3 regions of the Bacillus sp. DTU_2020_1000418_1_SI_GHA_SEK_038 genome follow, and region 3 is predicted to be linked to each of the others. Evidence: riboswitches for the same ligand, from Rfam matches in the RefSeq annotation. Region 3 holds a riboswitch; each other region holds the start of a gene.

Region 1 (4,625 bases), 740 kb from region 3:
CGATATCCTTAGGATCAACTGCTGCAGAAGCAACCCAAGGGCTATTTTCCTTTTGAATCATCTGTAGATCTTCATCACTCATATCGATGCTGTAAACCTTAATGTCCGTTCTTCCAGCTTGTTCAATGGCACGAACAGCACCTTTAGCAAACTCATCCCAAGCTGCCCAAACAGCTGTGATTTGTCCTTCCTTCGGATATTGCTTCAAGATTGCTTCCATTTGTGCCTGTGTATCTAATGCTGTATTAGCTGTCGCCGCTCCAAATGCAGCAATTTCTTTAATGCCAGGATTGTTTTTCAAAAATGCTTCATAAGCTACTTGTCTTCTTTCCATTGGTGCAAAGCCAGCTACCCAAATTTTTACGATATTAGCTTCACCATTTGCATCTTCGCCTAGTTTATTCAATGTCATTTCGGCCATTTTCTGATCGCCTTGCTCTAACACAGAGACTCCCTCAACCTCAATATCAGCATCAAATACAATGACCGGAATGCCCTTTTCTACAGCTTTTTCAACTCCGTTATTTAAAGCTTCTTTTGTTCCGTGATCGATTAATATCCCATCGAAGCCTTGGTTAATGGCTGCATCCAGGTTAGAGGCCATTTTTGCTAAGTCCCCTTCAGATGTAAAAACATTTACCGTTCCGCCGAATTTTTCTGCCTGCTCTTTAACACCTTCAATATATTGAGCTGAAAATGTCCCTAAGTTTTGCTGCATCACTAATGCAATTTTTTTATTAGCAAGCGGATGGTCTGATTTCTCTGCATTTTTTGGTGCATCCGATTCTTTTTGATCGGAAGCAGCCGTATTGCTTTTTGGCTGACATCCCACTAAAAATGCCGATACTAATAAAATAGCTAAAAGTAATATCGATAGTTGTTTTTTCATTATTTTTCTCCCTCTCTAACTAGCTCGCCTAAAAGGCTTTTGATATTTTCATTGAAGTTTGGATAGATAATCCCTTTTTCCGTAATGATGGCCGTAATATATTCCGCCGGAGTGACGTCAAATGCCGGGTTAAAAACATTTGTATTAAGTGGCGCTACTGGGATTCCGCCAATATGTGTAATTTCCTCCGCTTTTCGCTCTTCAATTGGAATCTCCATTCCACTCGAAATTGAAAGATCAAAGGTTGAGGCTGGAGCTGCTACATAAAATGGGATATTGAAATGTTTAGCTAAAATCGCCAAGCCCAGGGTACCAATTTTATTTGCCGTGTCCCCATTAGCAGCAATTCGGTCAGCCCCGACAATAATTGCTTCTATTCCCTTTGAGTAAATCGTATGGGCGGCCATGCTGTCCGTGATCAAAGTGACATCGACACCTGATTGCTGCAGCTCCCAAACGGTAAGCCTTGAGCCTTGGAATACTGGACGCGTTTCACATGCATACACATGAAACTGTTTTTCTCGTTCAATGCCAAGATGGAAAGGCGCAAGTGCTGTCCCGTATTTAGCCGTAGCAATGGACCCTGCATTGCATATTGTCATCACATTTGTAAATCCTTTTAGCAGTGACAGGGCATGCTCGCCAATTTGTCTGCACGTTTCTTCATCTTCTACATGGATCTTTATGGCTTCTTCAAGAATGACCGTTTTTGCTTCATTAACGCTTTTCGCTTCCTCCGCCACTGCTGCAATTCTTTCAAGCGCCCAGAATAAATTGACTGCTGTTGGCCTGGAACTTGCTAGATAACGAAAATCCTTTTGAAGATGTTCGTGGAATTCCTTTAATTGTATCGTTTCATATTGCTGCGCCGCGATCGCAAGTCCATATGCAGCAGTTATCCCAATTGCAGGCGCTCCACGGACTTTTAATGTGACAATAGCATTGAATATCTCCTCAATCGTATCAAGCTGAAGATACTCAATTTGATGAGGGAGCTTTTGCTGATCAAGAATAATCAGATGTCCATTTTTCCATTCAATTGATGTTGGAACCTTCATGCCTTTCTCTCTCCTAACAGTGAAATAGCTTCTCTTACTGAATTTAACACGTGGCGATTTAAGATTAATGTTTCGCCTAATGCAAGTGCCTGTCTCTTAGCTGCAATTCTTTTCTCATGATCCTCAATACCGTCTAAATCCTTCACATGAGCAAGACCAATCGTTCTTCTAATTAACTCACAGCCAGTAAACCCAAGCGTGTCAGAAAAGATTTTCTGTAAAATGTATTCTTTATAGCCTTCGACCTTTGTATAGACTTCGAGATTTGACTCTTCCCATAATTCAGTAAATACTGAGCAAAAAACGTCCCAGGTATTCTCGATATGCTCAAAAATAACAGATCGATTCGCTTCCTCTCTTGAAATTCCATGAAGAAATAGATTTCCGATAAATAATCCAACATCAAATCCAATCGGGCCATAAAAAGCAAATTCGGGATCAATTACTTTCGTTTCTGTGCTGCTTGCAAATATACTGCCTGTATGTAGATCCCCATGTAATAACGCTTCTGCTTCAGTTAAAAAACTTATCTTTAACTTAGCCGCTTCAAGCTTCAAAAGGCTATTATTCCAAATGGCCTCTACATCCTCACGCAATTCCGGTTCGAAATCATTGGTCTCATGGTCGAAGAATGGATCGGTAAAAATGAGATCTTCTGTAATCTTGCAAAGCTCTGGATTTGAAAATTCGACTGCTAAACGTTTTTTCTCAAATGGATGCAAAGCAAAATCCGATGTTGAAAATAGTGTTCTTGCTAAATATTCACCAATATCGCTTGATAGCTTTGGATAAGATTCCCCTTTAATAAGTCCCTCACGAGCAATCGTTAAGTGCGACAAATCTTCCATAACCGTAATGGCAAGGTCTTCATTTGCATGATAAACCTCCGGAACAAGCTGGGGAACAAACTCACCATGCTTTTTCAGCGCATTCGTTTCGATCGTTGCCCGCTTTAATGTGAGCGGCCAGCTTTCCCCCACTACCTTTGCATAAGGGAGAGCTTGCTTGATAATAACGCCTTTTTCATTTATTGAGTCAGTTATATGGAATACATAATTCAGATTGCCATCACCAATTTCGCGACAGTTCAATACTGAACCTTCAGAAAATAGATTTAGCTCTTTCGCAAGCTTCACCGCTGTCTCATCAGTCAACGGCTCATACTGTTTCTTTTCTAAAATTGTCATCTTTTCTCACCCTATCTATGAAAATAATAAAAAGCCTCTTTCTCATCACGAAAGAGGCTTACGAATACAAATTCTCTGCCTCTCATCTCTCAGAAAGTTTCCTTTCCGTTGGAATTAGCACCGTGCCTTGCGGGAAAATCCCGGCGCTAATAGCGCCCCGTTTCACAACGGTATTACGGTCGGTTGCTGGGCTTCATCGGGCCAAATCCCTCTGCCTGCTCATGATAAGAGTATTTAACATATTCACGTTAGTTTGCTTGAAATGAATGTTAGCACCTGTTTTTGAAAGTGTCAACACTTTTTTCTGAATTGTTTTTTCACTTTACAACACTCCTAATAGAAAAAATAATCACACAAACTGTATTGACAGAATTTTTAAGCGGTGCAATAATAAAAGGCAGTTACTTTTGAATCGTAAATTAATTGAATATATTTTTCTTATTAAGAGCAGGTGGAGGGACGAGCCCTATGAAACCCGGCAACCGATCAAATGATTTGACACGGTGCTAATTCTTGCAGCTTTCATGCTGAGAAATAAGAAGATGTTTGTCTATTGACCTCTTCTTATTTGAAGAGGTTTTATTTATTTTATAGAGAATTTTAATTTTACAAGGAGGATGAACCAACATGAGTGAAATCATCGCTACCTATCAGCTATTTGGCAAGCCAGGATCCTTTGAGAAAAAAGCGGAGGGGATCGCACTTGGCTTAACGATCGGTTCATGGACAGATTTGCCGCTGCTTGAGCAGGAGCAGTTGAAGAAACATAAAGGACGCGTCATCTCTGTCGAGGAATTCTCGGACACGCGCCACCCTGTTAAACAAAATGATATTTTAAGCAAAGTAAAAATTGCTTATCCAAGTGCGAATTTTTCAGCTGATCTACCAGCTATTTTAACAACGGTGTTCGGGAAGCTTTCCTTAGACGGTGAGGTCAAATTACTTGATTTAGAGTTTAGCTCGGAACTATTAAGCAGCTTTCCTGGCCCACGGTTCGGAATTGAAGGCATTCGGAAAACTTTAAATGTTTATGATCGACCACTGACTATGAGCATTTTCAAGGGAGTTATTGGAAGAGACATCGATTATTTGACCGCTCAATTGAGGGAACAGGCTCTTGGCGGAGTGGATCTTGTGAAGGATGATGAAATCCTTTTTGATAATCCGTTAACACCTTTCGAGCAACGTATTTTAAGAAGTAAAGATGTTTTGCGGCAGGTCTATGAGGAAACAGGTCATCGTACTCTTTATGCTGTAAACTTGACAGGCCGGACTTCTGAATTAAGGGTTAAAGCGAAAAGAGCCCGTGAGCTTGGTGCAGATGCCCTTTTATTTAATGTTCATACTTATGGTCTGGATGTTCTGCAGGAAATCGCGGAGGATCAGGAAGTTCAACTCCCGCTTATGGCACATCCAGCTTATAGCGGAGCCTTCACCTCTTCTGCTTTTTACGGGGTAGCAAGTCAGCTTGTACTTGGCAAGCTAACACGA
Region 2 (4,625 bases), 1.8 Mb from region 3:
CCCTAACTGCCGACTCATCCTCAAGTTCAAATGACAGAACAGCTCCTGGACCATTTGCTTGCTCCAATTGAATTTGATATTGCGGATGCTCTTCAAAACCAGGGTAAAATACTTTTTTAATTGCTGGATGATCCCTTAAAAATGAAGCAATTTTTCGCGCTGAATTCATAGAGTGTTCTAGTCTGACATGTAAAGTTTTAATTCCCCTTAAAACAAGCCAAGCATCTTGAACGCCTAGAATAGCACCAAATGAATTTTGCAAGAATCCTAGTTTTTTAGCCAGTTCAGCGTCCTTCACAACTGCAAGGCCAGCAACAACATCACTATGTCCCGATAAAAATTTCGTGGCACTATGTAAAACAACATCTGCTCCTAAAGAGAGCGGCTTTTGTAGGGCAGGCGTTAAAAATGTATTATCAACAAATGTTAAAGCTCCGTGCTTTTTTGCGAGTGTAGTTATCGCTTTTATATCAGTCACCTTTAATAGTGGGTTGGAAGGAGTTTCCACGTAAAACACCTTCGTATTAGGCTGAATAGCTTTTTGAACTGCACCTAAGTCAGTCATATCAACAAATGTATGTTCAATGCCTAATCGGGTAAGTACTTGTGTAACGAAACGATAGGTACCACCATAAACATCCTCCGTTATTAAAACGTGATCATCTTGTGAGAGGAGTAAAAATGCAGTTGAGATTGCAGCCATTCCGGAAGAAAACGCAAAGCCATGCGTTCCTTCCTCAAGATCCGCAATAACTGTTTCAAGTGCTTCACGAGTTGGATTCAGACTTCTTCCATAATCATATTTTCCAAATGTATCAAAGTCAGATTGGTGAAAGGTAGAGGCATGGTTAATAGGTACACTCACCGCACCAGTTACTGGATCATATTTATGATTATTATGCAAAAGCTTTGTTTCAAAATGATAGCTAACCTCGTTACTCATAGTGCAACACCCTCCATAACTTTAGCGAATGCCAATTCTAAATCCTGGATAATATCTTCAGCATTTTCGATGCCTACGGAAAAACGCAATAAACGGTTACAGACTCCGGTTTCAATTCGAATTTGTTCAGGGATATCTGCATGAGTTTGGGTTGCAGGGTAGGTGATAAAGCTTTCCGCACCCCCAAGGCTTTCCGCAAAGGATATTAAGGAAAGACTTTGTAAAAACGGATTTACATAAGATTCGTCCTTAATTCGAAATGAAACCATCCCTCCTCGGCCAGGATAGAGCACATCGGTTACAACATCATGTTCAGATAAATAACGGACAATTTCCTGAGCATTCTTTTCGTGACGCTCCATCCGCAGCGCAAGTGTTTTCATTCCGCGTATGAGAAGCCATGAATCAAATGGGCTTAGTACCGCACCTGCTGCATTGTGGTGCATGGCTAATAATTCACATAACTCTTTTCCTTTCGCAACAATTAATCCGGCTAACACATCATTATGTCCGCCTAAATACTTCGTGGCACTGTGGATGACGATATCAGCACCAAGCTTTATTGGCTGCTGTAAAACAGGGGTATAAAATGTGTTATCAACAAGCAGTAAAAGCTGATGCTTTTTCGCAAACTCAGCCACTACTCTAATATCAGTTTCCTCCATTAATGGATTTGTAGGGGTTTCAATGAAAATAGCCTTTGTATTTGCTGTGATTTCCTTTTCCAGACTTTCAGCTGAAAAGTCCTTAGTATATTTACAATTCAAGCCCCATTTCTTATAACCTTGCTCGAATAAACGATATGTACCGCCATATAGATCCTTTGAAACGATTAATTCATCGCCTGATTGGAACAGGGAGAGGACGGTAAGGATTGCACCCATACCTGAACTGCATGCATAGCCTTGATCTCCTTCCTCAAGCTCAGCAATTGCCTTTTCCAATATTGTTCGTGTTGGATTTCCTGTTCGAATATAATCAAATCCAGTAGACTGGCCAATTCCGTCATGCCGATAGGCCGTTGAGAGATAAATGGGCGGGTTAACAGTCCCAGTAACTGTTTCACTTCGGTTTCCAATTTGCGCAAGAATCGTATCTGTCTTATACATTGTCAGCACTCCTTTTTATTGAAAAAAAATAAAAAGCCTTCTTAAGAAGAAGACTTTTCATTGTTTACATAGTCACTCTTCTTATCTTTCAAGTTTTAATAAAAACTTGCAGGAATTAGCACCTTTTCAATCTATTTTTAGCGATTGATGGTTGCTGAGGCGTCTTCGGGCCTTACCCTCGACCTCTCTTGATAAGAAATCATTTTCAATTTTCTATTAATATTACACGTTAACATTCAGAAAAGTCAATCCTCTTTAAATAATAATTTGTTTATCCATATTGAGATGACACATAGTTAGCATTTGTGTAAGCGTTGTCTTTATTATTATATCAAGCTAAAGAATCGTTTATGGATTACTTTACTAAAATAGGTTTTTTTAAAACAAATATTTTCTACTATATCCATGTTTAAAACCTTTGAATAACAAACTTTTACGTGTTAAAATGGCTTTGGAAATTATTTGTACCCTAAAAATATTATTATTCTTGTAATTCTCAATTAAGTATTGCCAATTACCAATTTACTCATTTAATCGTTTTTTAGGGAAAGAATAATGGACATAGAACTTTTCAAATATAGTGGTGGAGGTTTTTTTACATGAAAAAGCCATTGAATGGTGAGAGACCTTTTAATCAAGGATTTTATGGTCCAAACCTTGGCTATGTCATTGAGTTATACGAAAACTATTTGCAAGATCCTAACTCCATTGATCCAGAAATGAGAGCCTATTTTGATGAGACGGGATCACCTGTTACTGAAATTAAAGATTTCCCTAAGTCAGAAGCAAATGTAACATTTACAAACTCTAATGTATTAGAGAAAACTTTAGCTGCTATTCGTCTTGCGGATAATATTAGATTTTACGGGCATCGTGCAGCTGATATTTATCCATTAAAAAATCATGAACCAGAAAGAAAGCTCTTTGAACTTTCTCGATATGGTTTAACTGAAGAAGACCTAAAGGCAATCCCAGCTAATCTTATTTGTACAGAAGCAAAGGTTCCACTAAGAAACGGACATGATGCGATTGAATATTTGAAAAGTGTGTATATGGGCACCATCGCTTTCGAATTTCATCATGTAGATGATGAGAATGAGAAGGAATGGCTCAGGAAAAAAGTAGAATCAAATGAATTAAATCTAAACTTAAAAGCAGAAGAAAAGACGAAAATCCTAAGAAGACTTACAGAAGTAGAGGAATTTGAAAAGTACCTTCACCGAACATTTGTAGGTCAAAAACGATTTTCCATTGAAGGACTTGATTCGATGGTTCCTTTATTGGATGAAATTGTTTCCGAATCAGTCTCAAATGGTACTAAAACAATAAATATTGGGATGGCACACCGTGGACGCCTTAATGTGCTTGCACATGTTCTGGGAAAGCCGTATGAAATGATATTCGCAGAATTCCAGCACGCTCCTAATAAAGAGCTTGTTCCATCTGAAGGCTCCATTGGCATAAGCTATGGCTGGACAGGGGATGTAAAGTATCACCTTGGATTGGACAAGCAAATAAAAGATGAAAATACAACTATCGCGAGGTTAACTCTTGCAAATAATCCGAGCCATTTAGAATTTGTCGGTGCTGTTGTTGAAGGATATACACGGGCAGCACAGGATGATCGAACGAGCAAAGGATATCCTGAAGTAGATTTCAGATCAGCTCTCTCTATTATAATACATGGGGATGCAGCCTTCCCAGGTCAGGGAGTTGTCGCAGAAACATTAAACCTTGGCCAGCTAAAAGGTTATGACACTGGGGGATCCATACATATCATTGCGAATAATACGATTGGATTTACGACAGAATCCTATGACTCGCGTTCTACAAGATATTCAAGTGATCTAGCAAAGGGCTATGAGATTCCTATTCTTCATGTGAACGCTAATGACCCAGAAGCATGTGTAGCTGCAGCAAGATTAGCATGTGAATACAGAGAGAAATTCCAAAAAGACTTCTTAATCGATTTAATTGGCTATCGTCGATTTGGCCATAATGAAATGGACGAACCAATGACAACGAATCCATTAATGTATAAAATCATCCATCAGGAAGTAACGGTTAAGAATTTATATGCAGATAAGCTAATTAGCCAAGCAGCCATTACGAAGGATGAAGCTTCGAAAATGGAAGAAGCCATCATCGATAAATTAAAATCCGCCTATGAAAAGGTTCCAAATAAAAAAATTGACATTGTGGATATGGACCCACCTGAAACTGTTGAAAAGGGCTTGCCAAATGTTAATACGGCTGTACCTATCGAAACATTAAAGCAAATGAATCAGGAGCTTTTAGGTTTCCCAGAAAACTTTTTTGTATTTAATAAACTCGATAAGATATTAAAGAGAAGATTGGATGCACTAGAAGGTGAAGCAAAAATTGATTGGGGGCATGCGGAAACATTAGCATTTGCATCAATTGTTAATGATGGTACTCCAATCCGTCTTACAGGTCAGGATTCTGAGCGGGGGACGTTTGCACACCGCAATATCGTTTTACATGATAACGAAACCGGTAAATCATATTCTCCGCTTCATTTAATGTCAACGGCTAAAGCATCCTTTGCAGTT
Region 3 (4,625 bases):
TCCCGATATTCATGGAGATTCCGGAATGGACGGACCGGTCCTGCCAGAGGCTACTAAAACGATTGAAGAGGAACATGCTGTTGATTTTATTATTCGAAAGCTAATGGAATCAGATGGGGATATTACACTCGTTCCTACTGGCCCGCTAACGAATATTGCGATGGCTATGAGACGTGAACCGGCTATCCTTTCTAAAATACAGGAAATTGTCATCATGGGTGGAGGAACGTTTGGCAACTGGACTCCAGCAGCAGAATTCAATATTTATGTGGATGCGGAGGCTGCAAAGGTTGTTTTTGAGAGTGGCGCTCCGATTACGATGATGGGGCTTGACCTTACTCATCAAGCTTTAGCGACTCACGAGGTTTGCGAACGCATTGCTGCGATTGACAATCCCGTTGCGCAATTTGTGAACGAACTACTGGTGTTTTTCCGCAAAACGTATTTAGAGGTATTTGGATTCGAACATCCACCTGTACATGATATTTGTTGTGTAGCGTATTGTATCGATCCTTCTGTTGTTGAGACGAAAAAGTTGCGTGTGGATGTGGAGACAACCGGGGTTCATACTTACGGAATGACCTTAGTAGATATGCACGGTGTAACCGACCGTGAACCAAATGTCAATGTTGCCTTGAAACTAGACCATGCGAAGTTTTGGAATATGGTCACTGAGGCACTTCAAAGTTATACTAAAAAATAATTTAAATTGTTGAATGGTGGGATTTGTTTTGAAACCGATTATATTTGATGTTGATACGGGAATTGATGATGCATTAGCGATGTCTTACTCCATAAACTCTCCAGAACTAGAGCTGCTTGGTTTTACGACCTGTTTCGGTAACGTACCCGTAGAAGAAGCGACTCGTAATACACTTACCGTTCTGGAAAAAGTAGGAGCGGGAATACCTGTTTATCAAGGGGCTGCTCAACGATTCGTGCGCGGCGAAAAAGAGGTTTGGGCGAGACATGTCCATGGAGAGGATGGAATAGGCAATACGTTGAAGAACGAACCGACGACTCAAGCGATGAGTCAATTTGCCCCGGATTTTATGATCGAACAGGTGAAAAATCGCCCGCATGAAATAACGATCATTGCTGTGGGACCACTGACAAATCTTGCTTTAGCGATCCAAAAAGCACCGGAAATCATCCCGCTCGTTAAAGAGGTCGTTGTGATGGGTGGGGCTGTAAAAGTACCAGGGAATGTAAATGCGTATGCTGAAGCGAATATCATCGCAGACCCTGAAGCAGCTGACTATGTTTTCTCATCTGGTTTAAACGTGACTCTTGTAGGATTAGATGTAACCTTGCAAACATTATTGCCACTATCAAGGGTGAATGAATGGCGTGAGACTGGAAAAGAAACGGCTCATTTTTTTGCGGATATGACTGAGTTTTATATCGGATATTATGAGAAATATTATCCAGGGATCGCCGGTTGTGGTCTTCATGATCCACTTGCCGTGGGAGTTGCCATTGATCCAAGCTTTGTAAAGACGGAAACGATGAATGTAAAGGTTGTTTTAGAAGGAGAAGAGGTAGGGAGAACCATCGGTCATCCTGAAGGTGAACCTAAGATTCGCGTCTGTACAGAAGTAGAAGCCGATCGATTTTTGGAACATTTTCTAAGTAGAGTTGTATGATTTAAGTTGAATTCTTCCACATACCAACACTAGATCCCCCAGAAAAGCGGACTGATTCGCTTTTCTGGGGGGTTCTTTTTTTCGTTAACCGAATGGTCACAGTGATACTGGGAAGATATTCAACAATCGTTAGATAGACCTTTGCTATTATCTATACCTAGAGGGTCTAATTAATCGTTTGATTAAACAGTCCCAATCCCTTGTCCTGCCTGGCTTTGAGTGGATTTAATTAAACGTTTGATTAATATGTAATTGCCTAATTTTAATAATTAGTATGATACAAACATAGTGAGATCCTGTGCGATCAATGCAAGAGGACCTTTAAACAAACGTTTGATTGAACAGTCCCAATCCCTTGTCCTGCCTGGCTTTGAGGGGATTTAATTAAACGTTTGATTAATATGTATGTTCGTATTTATATATCAATTTAAAGCAATGGCCAAATTTTAATAATTATTATGATACAAACTTAGTGAGATCCTGTCACGGTGCAAGATGGCCTTTAAACAAACGTTTGATTGAACAGTCCCAATCCCTTGTCCTGTATGGCTTTGAGTGGATTTAATTAAACGTTTGATTAATATGTATGTTCGTATTTATATATCAATTTAAAGCAATGGCCAAATTTTAATAATTATTATGATACAAACTTAGTGAGATCCTGTCACGGTGCAAGCTGGCCTTTAAACAAACGTTTGATTGAACAGTCTCAATCCCTTGTCCTGTCTGGATTTAAGGGGATTTAATTAAACGTTTGATTAATAGAGACCTGAAAAGTATTAGCGGAATAAAGGATCATTTCGTCGCAGTGACGCCCGGGAAAATCCTGTTTCACATTAGTCGTATATTAAAAGAGACACACAAGAATTTAATTTTCCTGTGTGTCTCTTATTAGTTTATATATTCGTATTTTTATCTTTGCGGCCGTATTTTATTTAACAGGCTGATGAACAACCATTTTTGAAGAAACAAGATTCACAGGATTGGCAATCGTGTCGCCGACAGGACAATGATCTTCAACGAATGCTTTAAATGCTTCGACTTTATCTTCTGGGGCATCCGTTTCGATATGAAACGTATACAGTATGGATAAGAATCCTGGTCTTACATCAGATTTGTTAAAAAACCCGTCTAGGTCAATATCTCCTTCTAATTCAACCCAAAACTTTTTAAGATCGATATTGAATTGCTTCGCATATGTTCTCGCTACGATTGACTGGCACGCACCTAAAGCGGACAGAAGTAGTTCCACCGGATTCATTCCTTTATCAGTTCCTCCTAAGGTTGCTGGCTCATCCACAATCACTTTATGCCCTCTCGATTCTGTTTCCACTAATACGTTTTCTTTTAAAACTGTTTTTGCTTTAAATGTTGAAATGGCCATCTTTTTCTCTCCCTTTCCAATTTGGATTTCATTTACTTGCTTTACAGCTTTGGAAAAACGACAACTCTTCTTTACGATAATAGAAGGGTGCATTACGAAACGTGAAGCCATTTTGCCAACACCTTCTTATCTTCGGAATGAGCAGCCACTCTTCTGAATTTGGCACCAGGGTTCTTCGCAATCTGAGTGATGTCTGACCTCGCTTTAAAACCTGGATGCCGAGAGTTCGCGGGGGTAGTCTCACCCTCTATCTGGATAAAAAGAGTTTAATTCGTAGTATAACAATAGGAATTATTGTATTTATATTATCACAAAATTCAATTAAGTCAAATTATTTTTTGTGAAATTAGTACCGATCCGCGTTGATAAAGGGTTTGGAAAAAAGTCTATTAGGATATTAATTGTAATCAAGCACAATAATCTAGATGCGCCTATTCACTTTATTCCAGGAGGAAATCCTGTATTTTTTTACCACGTTCAGGGATGTAATTTTTGGAAGTGAGATCATGAAAAGTTCACTTATATAAGCAATGTAGAGAGATTTAGGTGCCACCTGTGGGAATTGGCTGACAAACCAGTCAATTTGGCTGACAACTACCTGGAATTGGCTGACAAATTCAAAATCTGGCTGACAAACTGCCCAATTTGGCTGATAAACCTTCAGCCTCTCTGTCAAAGTGAAGTTTTTATCTAACAATATGTCGTTTAAGTGGCCTAAACAGGCTTAGGTACAACTTAGATTACAGAACTGATAGATTAGAGTACCTTTTTCTGTGTGATTTTGTATTTTCTGAAGGGGAGATGAATCTTCGAAGGATAATGTGCAATAAAGCCAATCTTAAGCTTAATTTGTTGTATGAATAAATTGAAGGTTTTACTATGTGGTAATAAAGAACGCGGAGCAAATGATCGGATTTAGCTAATTTTTTGAATTGAAAATGATAATATCAATCTAGCAACTACAAAAACCGGATGGACGGTTGACGCTCCCTGTAAGAAAAGGGGTGTTTGATAGGCTGGCGTACAAAGCAATGAACATGCTATTGCAATTTTGCATTTTTCTAATCCAATTGTCATTATGATAAAATAGAAGAAAAACTAAATAGGTGAGCATATGGACAAGTGTGAGCGCTGCGGAACGAATGAAGTAAAAATCATATTGAAAGACGGGGCAACTAGTAAGCGATTATGTAACAATTGCTACAACGAGATTATGTCCGATGAGCTAGGGGTAGACCTAGAGCAGTTGATAGAAAGCTTTTCATTGAAGGATTATCAAGGTGTAAGCAGAACTTTCTATGTGGAAAGGCGACTGCATCCAGTCGGGCTTTACTTGGAGGCTGCGGAGGACATAAAGTATGGTTACAAATTTGCTATCCATGGTGAATTGGATTCCAATCAGACAGAATTACTTACTAAGCTAATTGAAAAGACTCGAAAAGGTATCCATATGCAACAAGTTAAGTCAAAGCTATTCCCTAATGGACAAGCATACAATTCAATTATTCATGATCAGTTCACAGGCATTATTGAATATGATGAATCATCTGACGGCGTACCCCTTATTATCATTGATGGAAAACCTTTTGCATGGG

The links. A riboswitch is a leader RNA that binds a small molecule or an ion and turns the genes downstream of it on or off. The one in region 3 is predicted to bind S-adenosylmethionine.
Region 1: linked by a shared signal. The riboswitch ahead of mtnK (S-methyl-5-thioribose kinase) and the one ahead of RRV45_RS20275 (OsmC family protein) in region 3 are both predicted to bind S-adenosylmethionine.
Region 2: linked by a shared signal. The riboswitch ahead of RRV45_RS11360 (methionine biosynthesis PLP-dependent protein) and the one ahead of RRV45_RS20275 (OsmC family protein) in region 3 are both predicted to bind S-adenosylmethionine.

Annotation. Positions count from the first base shown of each region.
Region 1 covers NZ_CP135435.1:356,475-361,099, reverse strand. Annotated here, with positions in the region: gene RRV45_RS01980 (sugar ABC transporter substrate-binding protein) at 1-889, opposite strand, end outside; gene mtnA (S-methyl-5-thioribose-1-phosphate isomerase) at 889-1,947, opposite strand; gene mtnK (S-methyl-5-thioribose kinase) at 1,944-3,134, opposite strand; SAM riboswitch class I at 3,214-3,365, opposite strand; SAM riboswitch class I at 3,570-3,675, shown strand; gene mtnW (2,3-diketo-5-methylthiopentyl-1-phosphate enolase) at 3,762-4,625, shown strand, end outside.
Region 2 covers NZ_CP135435.1:2,287,983-2,292,607, reverse strand. Annotated here, with positions in the region: gene metC (cystathionine beta-lyase) at 1-943, opposite strand, end outside; gene RRV45_RS11360 (methionine biosynthesis PLP-dependent protein) at 940-2,052, opposite strand; SAM riboswitch class I at 2,131-2,250, opposite strand; gene RRV45_RS11355 (2-oxoglutarate dehydrogenase E1 component) at 2,652-4,625, shown strand, end outside.
Region 3 covers NZ_CP135435.1:4,081,557-4,086,181, reverse strand. Annotated here, with positions in the region: gene RRV45_RS20285 (nucleoside hydrolase) at 1-703, shown strand, start outside; gene RRV45_RS20280 (nucleoside hydrolase) at 732-1,646, shown strand; gene RRV45_RS20275 (OsmC family protein) at 2,578-3,030, opposite strand; SAM riboswitch class I at 3,154-3,292, opposite strand; gene RRV45_RS20270 (DUF7713 domain-containing protein) at 4,145-4,625, shown strand, end outside.